Regions from separate parts of the Arthrobacter sp. MMS24-S77 genome, predicted to be linked through region 1. Evidence: riboswitches for the same ligand, from Rfam matches in the RefSeq annotation. Region 1 holds a riboswitch; the other holds the start of a gene.
What was found. Region 1 has a riboswitch for S-adenosylmethionine ahead of ACX5I4_RS04755 (hypothetical protein). Riboswitches for the same ligand answer to the same signal wherever they lie in the genome.
Positions count from the first base shown of each region.

Region 1 (4,893 bases):
GACGGCGGTACTGGGACGCCGCTGCGGAGGCGGGGGACCGCCGTCGTACCCGTAGTTCGAATGCACGTCTTCCCCCAAGTCCCTGATTCCCGCGCCCCAAGCGGGCAGACGCTACTAACCGATGACCGCGCCGAAGACGAGTCCCAGCCCATACGTGGCCGCGGCCGCACCGAGTCCGATGGCGAGCTGCCGGAGGCCGCGGGTCAGCGGTGAGGTTCCGGACAACAGGCCGACGACGGCGCCCGTGGACAGAAGCGCAATGCCCACCAGCGTACCGGCCACAGCGAGCGCAGCGAAGCCCGTCATGCCGAAGATGAACGGCAGGATCGGCACAATGGCGCCCGAGGCGAAGAAGCAGAAGCTGGAGATGGCAGCACCCCAGGCGGAGCCAACCGCCTCGTGCTCGTCCACCGCCTCTTCAGCTTCGGGGTGGAGCGAGAGGCTGGGATCGCAATCGCAGTTGTAGAGGCCCATGCGTTCGGCGGCCCGGTGTTCCGCAGCTTCGTGGGACATGCCCCGGGCCAGGTAGACCAGGACGAGCTCATTGTGTTCGATGTCCAGGGACGGGGCCGCAGTCAGCGTGGCCTGGGTGGGGCGGGTGGCCTTGAGGAGCTCCAGTTGCGAGCGGACCGAGACATATTCGCCGGCACCCATGGACAGGGCGCCCGCCAACAGGCCCGCGATGCCGCTGAAGAGGACCACGGTTGCGGGCACACCTGTGGCGGCCATGCCCATCACAAGGGAAAGGTTGCTGACCAGGCCGTCGTTGGCACCGAATACCGCGGCGCGGAAAGTGCCGGACAACCTGTTGCGGCCGCGTGTCGCCAGGCCGCGGACAACTTCTTCGTGGATCTGTTCATCGGCAGCCATGGCCCGGGTTGCCGCGGGATCCTTCGCGTAAGGGGAGCGGCCTTCCGCCCTTTGCGCGAGGGCCAAGACGAACACTGAACCGAAATTCCGTGCCAGGAAGCCAAGCATTTGGCTGCGGATGGAGGCCGCCTTGGGCATGCCTGCGTGTTCGCCGAGGAGCTTGAGCCAGTGTGCCTCATGGCGGCCTTCGGCCTCTGCGAGGGCCAGAAGGATCTCGCGTTCCTCACCGTCGCGGCGCTGAGCGAGTTCGCGGTACACGGCGGCCTCGGCGCGTTCGTCGGCCAAGTATTGCCGCCAGCGCTTGATGTCCGACGACGATGGGGGAGTCTTGGCGGCTGCTGCGTCTTGCGATGGACTGCTTGAGTCCAACGGACTGTCTGAATGCGGGGCTTTTGCGTGCGGGTGCACCGGGACTCCTGGGTTGCTGGGGCGGGCTTCATCGCCTCATTGCACGTCCACTTTATCGCCAATTTTCGCGGCTTTTCGGCCGGTAATCCTTACTCGGCGTTTTAGGTGTGCCTCAAAAACGCCAGAGGCCCCCGCGAAGCCTTGACCACCGGATGGGGCAGTGCTGGGATGGATGGACAGGGTCCACGAAGGGCGGGGTGGCGTGTTGACCGGCTGCCTGATCTGCCTGGCGATGGGCTCAGCGGCACGTCGAACGGAGGTTGCACCATGGACAGCACCGAGACCCACGCCCGCCACCCCGACCGTCCCACGGTCGAGGCCGATCCCGCCTACGACTATAACGAGGACCTGGAGGTGGACGAGGATTGGGAAGAACAATCCGAGGTCCTCGACGACGACGAACGGCCGGTTCCGCTCGACGTCGACGAACACCGTGAGGTTGGAGAGATCGAATAGCTCCGGCAGCGTCGAATAGCCTCGACTCGCTGAATCTGGCGCTAAAACGCGCTCAGGATGAAGTGACGCTCCACGCCCGCCCGGTGCCCGGTTGCGGCCACCGTGAGCGTGAGCTTCCGGGTGGCCGGAAACCAGCGGGCAGGCTGCACTGCTTGTGACAGGGCTTGCGTGATGAGCCGCGGCTCGTGATGCCAATGGCGTTCCAGCCGGCCGTCCACCACGAACGTGATGGAACCTTGGGAGAGGTCGACGCCGGGAATCACCCGGACGAACTCGTCAACACGCCTGGCTCGGGCCGCGGGCAGGGTGCTTGGCTGTGTGATGTTGCTGGCTGTGGCGGTAGCGCCGGTTTCCAAAGGCATTGCCTTCTCCTGGTGGAGTTGCTCTTGCCCGCTCGGTTGTCTCTGGTCCGGGGTCGGGCCGCTTCTTCATCCGAACCACCCGTGAACATGGGGTTGGCGTATGGCAAGTCGGAGCTTGGCGCCACATCTCTTGAAGCTGTTCCTACTGTACAGGCAGGCCCGCCCCAGGCGCCTCCGTATTCCAGTGCCTCTAAACTAAAGCCCCCAGACACGGCAGCGGCGCCGCAGCCCTCGAATGAGAAGGTGCGGCGCCGCCGTCGTGATCAACTCTGTGAAGCTTAGTGCGTGGCCACCGGGTGGGCCTCCAACGGGAGCTCCTCCGTGACCGCTCCGGCGACACGGCGGTCCCAGGCTTCGCGGACCTCGGGCTCCGTGGGAGGTGTGAGGAGGGAGACCACGATGTAGATGAGCAGTGACGCGCCGAGTCCCCAGTAGATGGGATCGTTGGCGTAGACGCCGTCTTCGCTGGGAATGAGCCCCGTGGCGTACGCGATCAGCAAGGCCAGGGTCAGGACCGAGCCGACGGCCATGGACCATGCCGCGGCGATGCCTGTGCCGCGCTTCCAGACCAAGCCACCCAGGATGGCGACCAGCAGGCCGCCCACCAGGATGTCGTAGGCGATGGTCAAGGCCACTACGACGTCTTGCGCCGCCATGGAGATCAACACGGCCACGATGCCCAGGCCAAGGACCCAGTAGCGGTTGGCCTTGACGTCGTGCTCCGGGTTTTCGGTGTCGTCGGTGTTGATCGTCTTGCCGAACCAGCTTGCCACGAACGGGACAACGTCGGCGCGGGCCACAGTGGCTGCGGCAATGAGGGCACCGGAGGCCGTGGACATCATGGCGGCGACTGCTGCGGCCATGACCAGGCCGCCGATGCCGATCGGCAGGATGTGCGTTGCCACCTCCGCGTACACAACGTCCTTGCCGAGGGCCTTGACGTCGATGTTGGGCAGGGCCACACGGGCTGCCAGGCCGATCAGGGCGCCGGCGACGCCGTACAGGACGCAGTAGACGCCGGCGGTGGCGCCGCCCCAACGGGCCACCTTGGGGGTCTTGGCGGTGAAGACGCGCTGCCAGATGTCCTGGCCGATCAGCAGGCCGAGCGTGTAGACCACGAAATACGTGATGATGGTCTGGGCTCCGATGCCGTCCAGCTGGAAGAAGCTGGCGTCAACGCGGGCACGGATGGCGTCGAGCCCGCCTGCTGCGTTGAGGGCGAACGGGAGCATGAGGAAGAAGATGCCCACCGTCTTGATGATGAACTGCACCTGGTCGGCGAGGGTGATGGACCACATGCCGCCGATGGTGGAGTAGACCAGGACGATCGCGCCGCCGACGGCGATGGCGAGCCAGCGCTCCCAGCCGAAGAGGACAACGAAGATGGTGGCGTAGGCGCCGGTTGACGTGGCGCAGAGCATGAGGGTGTAGGCCAGCATGACGATGCCGGAGGTCTGCGTGGCGCGCTGGCCGTAGCGAAGGCTCAGCATCTGGGAGACCGTGTAGATCTTCAGCCGCTGGATGGTGCCGGCGAAAAGCAGGCTCAGGAGGAGCACACCGGAGCCGATGGCGACCACCAGCCACATACCGGAGATGCCGAACTTGTAGCCGAGGCCGACGCCGCCAACCGTTGATGCACCGCCGAGGACCACGGCGGCCATGGTGCCGGTGTAGAGCATCGGGCCGAGGCGGCGTCCCGCCACCAGGAAGTCGCTGTTGTTCTTGGTGCGCGACTTGCCCCACCAGCCAAAGGCCAGCATGGCAAGCAAGTACACCACCACTATCGCAATATTGATGAACGAAGAGTCCATGGTTGGCTCCTGAAGCTGATGCGCAGAGCTCTTGGGGATTCCGACGCCGGTCCCGCTGGGTATCCGTGCGGGTTGCGGAAGGTCTCTGCGCTGGTGATTGGGGAGGGTAGTCTGTGATGTATGCCTCACAAACAACACTTGTTGCCTATGAGGATACGTAGTGATGCGAGTAACAGTCAAGACGCCGCTGTCCCCACGAGACGCTCCGGCGTCCCAAAAGGCCCGCCATGCCAGCGATCCGGCTACTATTGCTGCAATGACAGGGCCGCAGCAACGGCCTGAAAGGTTCGTGAATGAAGGCTCTCCCCGTTGAACCGAGCAACGTACCCGTTGCCATCGGTTCCAGAATCCGTGCCGCTCGCCAATCGCAGCGGCTCACCATAGAACAGGTTGCGGATGCCACCGGCCTGACCAAGGGTTTCCTGAGCCGCGTCGAGCGGGACCTGACATCGCCGTCGGTCGCTTCTCTTGTGACGCTTTGCCAAGTCCTTTCAGTGTCTATCGGCGACCTTTTTGCCGCCCCCGAAACGCACTTGACCCGGCGCGATGATGGTCCGCGGATTTCGCTCGGCGGCCAGGGGATCGTGGAGCGGCTCCTGACCGCCCGCTCAGAGCGGCGGTTGCAGATTCTGCAGGCAACCATCGAGCCCCGGGGCCGCGGAGAAGCCGAGCTTTACGCCGTTGATTGCGACGTCGACGTCCTGCACGTCGTCAAGGGGCGCATCAGGCTGATCCTCACCAACGAAGAGTATGAGCTCGGAGAAGGCGACACCTTGTCCTTCCCGGGCCGCGAACCCCACACCTGGGTCAACCCCACGGACGAGCCTGTCGAGGTGCTCTGGATCCTGGTGCCGGCAGCCAGCCGCTGACCCCGGCTCCTTGCGACACGCGCCGCGTAACAAGCCGGAAACCTGGCTGACTTCAGAAGTTAACCTACGGGCCTTCTGTGTTACGTGCCTGAAATGATTCGTGCCGAATGCCGAAAC
Region 1 is NZ_JBTZRN010000001.1:1,021,048-1,025,940, forward strand. It holds gene ACX5I4_RS04745 (VIT1/CCC1 transporter family protein) at 115-1,239, opposite strand; gene ACX5I4_RS04750 (hypothetical protein) at 1,546-1,734, shown strand; gene ACX5I4_RS04755 (hypothetical protein) at 1,776-2,096, opposite strand; SAM riboswitch class IV at 2,112-2,232, opposite strand; gene ACX5I4_RS04760 (sodium:solute symporter family protein) at 2,375-3,907, opposite strand; gene ACX5I4_RS04765 (helix-turn-helix domain-containing protein) at 4,201-4,776, shown strand.

Region 2 (4,893 bases), 3.2 Mb from region 1:
GCGTTCCACGAGTGCCGCTGCGTGGAGCCGTTCCGCCAGCAGCGTCGAGAGGTGCCCGACGACGGCGCCCGTCCCCTTCCCGAGGCGCCGCCCCGCCTTTTCGTCGTCCGTTTCGGCCTCCTGAAGCAGGTAGGCGGCAGTCAGCGCCTCAATGGTCATCAGCTTTTCCGCGGCGTCCACGGATCGCTCCAATTGCTGCAGCGCCAGCGGGGCGAGGGTGGAGTGGTCTTCGACGTCGGCCGACAATGTGGGTGCCCCAAGCGTCGCCGGAGCGGCCAGCACCTTCAGCTCAGCCAACAGGCTCGCGGCGGAGTACCACAGCAGGCCCGGCAACTCCTCGGACGCAAGCGCCTCCGCCCCGCGGAACCCGCCGCCGTCGCGCGCTTGTTCGGCGCGCGCGAGTTCGAGGTGCCGCGCCCGGATGGCACGCTGGGGCGGGTAGAGCTTCGCGATCCGCCGCTCGCTCGAGATACCCACGTGGGCAAGGGCGAGCCGGGCGGCCTCGAAAGCGAGGGCGAGCTGCATGGGCTGGAAGTTGCCGCCTGACACCATCCGCCCCGATTCCACATCGCTCAACGGATTGTCTCCGCGGCCGTTGAGCTCGACGTCCAGCGCGGCCTCCAATTGCTCCGCGACAGCCCTGAACGCTCCATGCGTCTGCGGCGCGGCCCGGAAGGACAGCGGATCCTGCACGGACACCTCGGGCCGCACATCCTCCAGCCAACCGCCCCGCAGCAGTCGACGCACAGCCGCCGCTGAATCCCGCTGGCCACCCACCGCCTTGGCCGCCTGGATGACGGGAGAAAACGGGCTCAGGTTCCCGCCGTCGTCGTACCTCGCGGTCGCCTCGAGCGACAACGCGAGCGCGACGTCGGCCAGCTCAGCAACGCGGTACAGTCGCCTGAGCGTCAGCGTCCCGGTGCCGATCGAGTAGGCATTGGCGCTGACCAGCGCGAGGGCTTCCCCGGGTCCGAGCCGCAATGGCTCCAGCCCGGCGTCGGCGAGTGCCTTTGCGCCGGGAACCAGGGCTCCGTCGGTGGCGAGGGCCTGCCCTTCACCAATGGCAACGGCCGCTACGGCGGCAAGCTGGGTCAAGTCCGATGACCCCACCGAGCCTTCGCGCGGGACGGCCGGGACAACATCGCGGTTGAGCAGTTCGGCATAGAAACGGGCGGTTTCCTGGCGGACACCGGAACCGCCGCGGCTGAAGCCGATGAGGCGGGCGAGGATGAGCGCCCGGACGTTGGCGCGATCGAGGAACTCGCCTACGCCGCTGTTGTGATAGCGGACCACCTGGACCTGGTAGGCGAGGATGGACTCGTCCTCCACAGAGGTGTCCCGGCCGGAGCCCAACAGCGTGTTGAGTCCGTAGACGCGCTCCCCGGAAGCCGCCGCGCGTTCCAACACTTCCCGCGAGCGCCCGATCAATTCCAGTGACTCCCCGCTCAGGACCACCCTGACCGAGGGATCGACGGCGGCCGCGGCCACCTGCCGGACGTGGACATGCGCCCTGCCGATCAGCAGCGTGTGCGCGCCCGTAGTCATGGTCAGAAGTCCAGGAGGTTTCGGCGGAAACCTCCGTCGCCGTAACTCGTCCTCAACAGTCCCCGGCGCCGAAGTTCGGGCGTGAGCTTGTCCAGGACGCCGTGCACGGTGACCGGGTCCACGAAGCCGGAGAAGAGGAAGCCGTCCCCGCCTACTGCCTCGCCGGTTTCCTCGAGGTAGTCGGCAATTTCCTCCGTGGTGCCGACGATGCTGTCACCTGCACCGCCGCTGCGGGCCTGCAGGATTTCGCGCAGAGTGGACCCTGGCGGGGCCGCTTTGGCGAAGTGTTCCAGGGTGCCCTGATTGCTGTTGGTGCTCAATTCCGGCAGCGGTGAGTCCAGGTCGAACTGTTTGAAGTCGATCACGGAGAGGTAGGAGATGGAGTTCAGTTGGCTGTCGATGTCGCGTTGGGTGAGTTCGCGTCGCTGTGCACGCAGTTCCGCGGCCTCTGCCTTGGACCCCACCACGGTGGGCTTGAGGACGAACAGCACCTTGACATCGTCGGGGTTGCGGCCGGATTTGATTGCCTCGGCCCGGATCGAATCGCGGTAGGCCTTCATGCCGTCGGCACCGCGGGCCAGGGCGATCGCGACGTCGGCATTGGCCCCGGCGAATGCCTTGCCGCGCGGCGATGCGCCCGCCTGGACCAGCACGGGTTCCTCAGGCAGCGGCGCCGTGTTGAGCGGGCCGCGGACCTTGAAGAACTCGCCGTCGTGGTTGATGGGATGGACCTTTTTGTGGTCGGCAAACACGCCGGCCCCGGCATCTTCAAGGATCGCGCCGGGTTCCCAACTGCGCCAAAGCCGCCGGACGACGTCGACGAATTCCTCGGCTTTCTCATATCGAAGATCGTGCTCGATTTGCTGGTCCAGTCCGTAGTTCTGGGCCGCGAGGTCACTGCCGGAGGTCACCACGTTCCAGCCGAGTTGGCCGTTCGAGAAATGCTGCAAAGTGGCCAGGAGCCGGGCCGCGGTGAAAGGCGGATAGAAGGAGGCGCTGACCGTAGGCACGATGCCCAGGTGCTCCGTGGCGGACAGCAGATACGGAACCAGGGCCAGTGGATCATGTTTGGGGGCAAACGAGGCGTGGGCCAGTGATACCTCCGCGGTACCGCCGTAAGTATCCGGGACGGTGAGGGAGTCCTCGATGATGAACAAGTCCAGGCCTGAACGCTCGAAGGCCCGCACGGCCTCCTGATACAGGGCCGGCTTCTTCCAGTCGTAACCCAGGCTGTAGCCGGGCGTACCCCAGCCCTGAACGCCGAAACCGTGGCCCACAAACCACCCGAAGTGAAGCATGGGCTTGACTGTACTCGGCTCTGATCCGCTCACGGTGGCCTGATTTCATGGGACGTTACGGAGGTTCGTATTGCGTCAATTATGCTCCCGGGGCGTCACATTTGAAGGGGCGTTCAGCTCAGGCAGTGCCGACGTCGGGCACTGCTTTTCGCCCGGATCCGCTGGGCCGCCGCCCCGGTTACGGAACATGACGACGGCCGGTGATGCAGGCCGCCGTCGTGGATGTTATTTTCTTCTTGAGTAATGAGCACCAGCGCGAAGCCCTGACTTGCTGGTCGGCAACCCTCTCTCCGGCGGGGTGCCTCAGGTGACTACTCGGCGTATCGACACTTTCGAACTGCAAGCGTGACTGAGGAGCACCAATGCCTGAACCCACCGAAGAAAAACTCTCCTACCGTCTCGTCACGGGTCCTGACACGCGGGAATTCTGCGAACGGATCTCCGCTGCCCTCGCTGAGGGCTATGTGCTTCACGGCAGCCCGGCTGCCACCTTCAACGGCACGGACGTGATCGTGGCGCAGGCCATCGTCCTGCCGGCGGCGATCGCCAGTGCCGATGCGGCAGTGGCATCTGCAGTGGATGCGCTCGATGAAGAGTTCGACGGCGAGGGCCACGCATGAGCTACGCAGGCGACCTGAGCCCGCACGATGCCTGGGCCAAGTTGGAGCAGGGCGCCATCCTGGTGGACGTCCGCACCGAAGGCGAGTGGGCACACATCGGCATTCCCGACACCAAAGCCACCGAAAACGATCCCCTATTCATCCAGTGGAACTTGGCCGGCGGGATCCCCAACACGCGTTTCATCGAAGAGCTGACGCAACAGGCCCCGGAGGCCGATGGCACCGAGCTGGTCTTCCTCTGCCGTTCCGGCCAGCGTTCCATAGCCGCCGCCATCGCCGCAACGCAAGCCGGCTACACCGCCTACAACGTGTTGGAAGGCTTTGAGGGCGAGCCTGACCGCTACGGCGAACGAACCGTGAATGGCTGGAAAAACCGTGGACTTCCGACGAACCTGGGGAACATCTAAGTGACTTTCAATCCTGACGCCGCCGGCTGGAGCCCTGACACCCAGGCAGTCCGCGGCGGCCTTGACCGCACCAATTTCCAGGAAACGTCCGAGGCCGTCTTCCTCAACTCCGGCTTCGTCTACGAGTCCGCGGCAGCCGCCGAGCGCGCGTTCACGGGAGAGGACGAGCGTTTCGTCTATTCCCGCTACGGCAACCCCTCCGTGGCTACCTTCCAGGAGCGCCTCCGCCTGCTCGAAGGCACCGAAGCGTGCTTCGCGACGGCGTCGGGCATGTCCGCCGTCTTCACCGCCCTCGGTGCGTTGCTCGCAGCCGGTGACCGGGTAGTTGCCGCACGCTCGCTGTTCGGTTCCTGCTTTGTCATCCTCAACGAGATCCTGCCGCGCTGGGGCGTCGAAACCGTCTTCGTCGATGGCCCGGACCTGGACCAGTGGCGTGCCGCGTTGTCCGAGCCGACGACGGCAGTGTTCTTCGAGTCGCCGTCGAACCCCATGCAGGAAATCGTGGACATCGCCGCCGTGAGCGAACTGGCCCACGCGGCGGGCGCCACGGTCGTCGTCGACAACGTCTTTGCCACTCCCCTGCTGCAGCGCTGCGGCGATCTCGGCGCGGACGTGATCGTGTACTCGGGCACCAAGCACATCGACGGCCAGGGCCGAGTCCTCGGCGGAGCCATCCTGGGCACCAAGGAGTTCATCGACGGCCCCGTCAAGCAGCTCATGCGGCACACCGGGCCATCCCTCTCCGCGTTCAACGCCTGGGTCCTGACCAAGGGACTGGAAACGATGGGACTGCGCGTGAACCACTCCTCGGCGTCTGCCTTGCGGATCGCCGAATGGCTCGAGGAACAGCCGGCCATCAGCTGGGTCAAGTACCCGCTCTTGAAGTCGCACCCGCAGTACGAGCTCGCCGCGAAGCAAATGAAGGCAGGCGGCACCGTGCTGACCTTCGAGCTGCTCCCGTCCGCGGGGCGATCGGCGAAAGAGGCAGCCTTCGCGCTGCTCGACGGGCTCTCCGTCATCGAC
Region 2 is NZ_JBTZRN010000001.1:4,214,785-4,219,677, forward strand. It holds gene ACX5I4_RS19450 (aromatic amino acid ammonia-lyase) at 1-1,545, opposite strand, end outside; gene ACX5I4_RS19455 (NtaA/DmoA family FMN-dependent monooxygenase) at 1,548-2,843, opposite strand; SAM riboswitch class IV at 3,083-3,195, shown strand; gene ACX5I4_RS19460 (DUF1737 domain-containing protein) at 3,206-3,463, shown strand; gene ACX5I4_RS19465 (rhodanese-like domain-containing protein) at 3,460-3,870, shown strand; gene ACX5I4_RS19470 (O-succinylhomoserine sulfhydrylase) at 3,871-4,893, shown strand, end outside.
Region 2: linked by a shared signal. The riboswitch ahead of ACX5I4_RS19460 (DUF1737 domain-containing protein) and the one ahead of ACX5I4_RS04755 (hypothetical protein) in region 1 are both predicted to bind S-adenosylmethionine.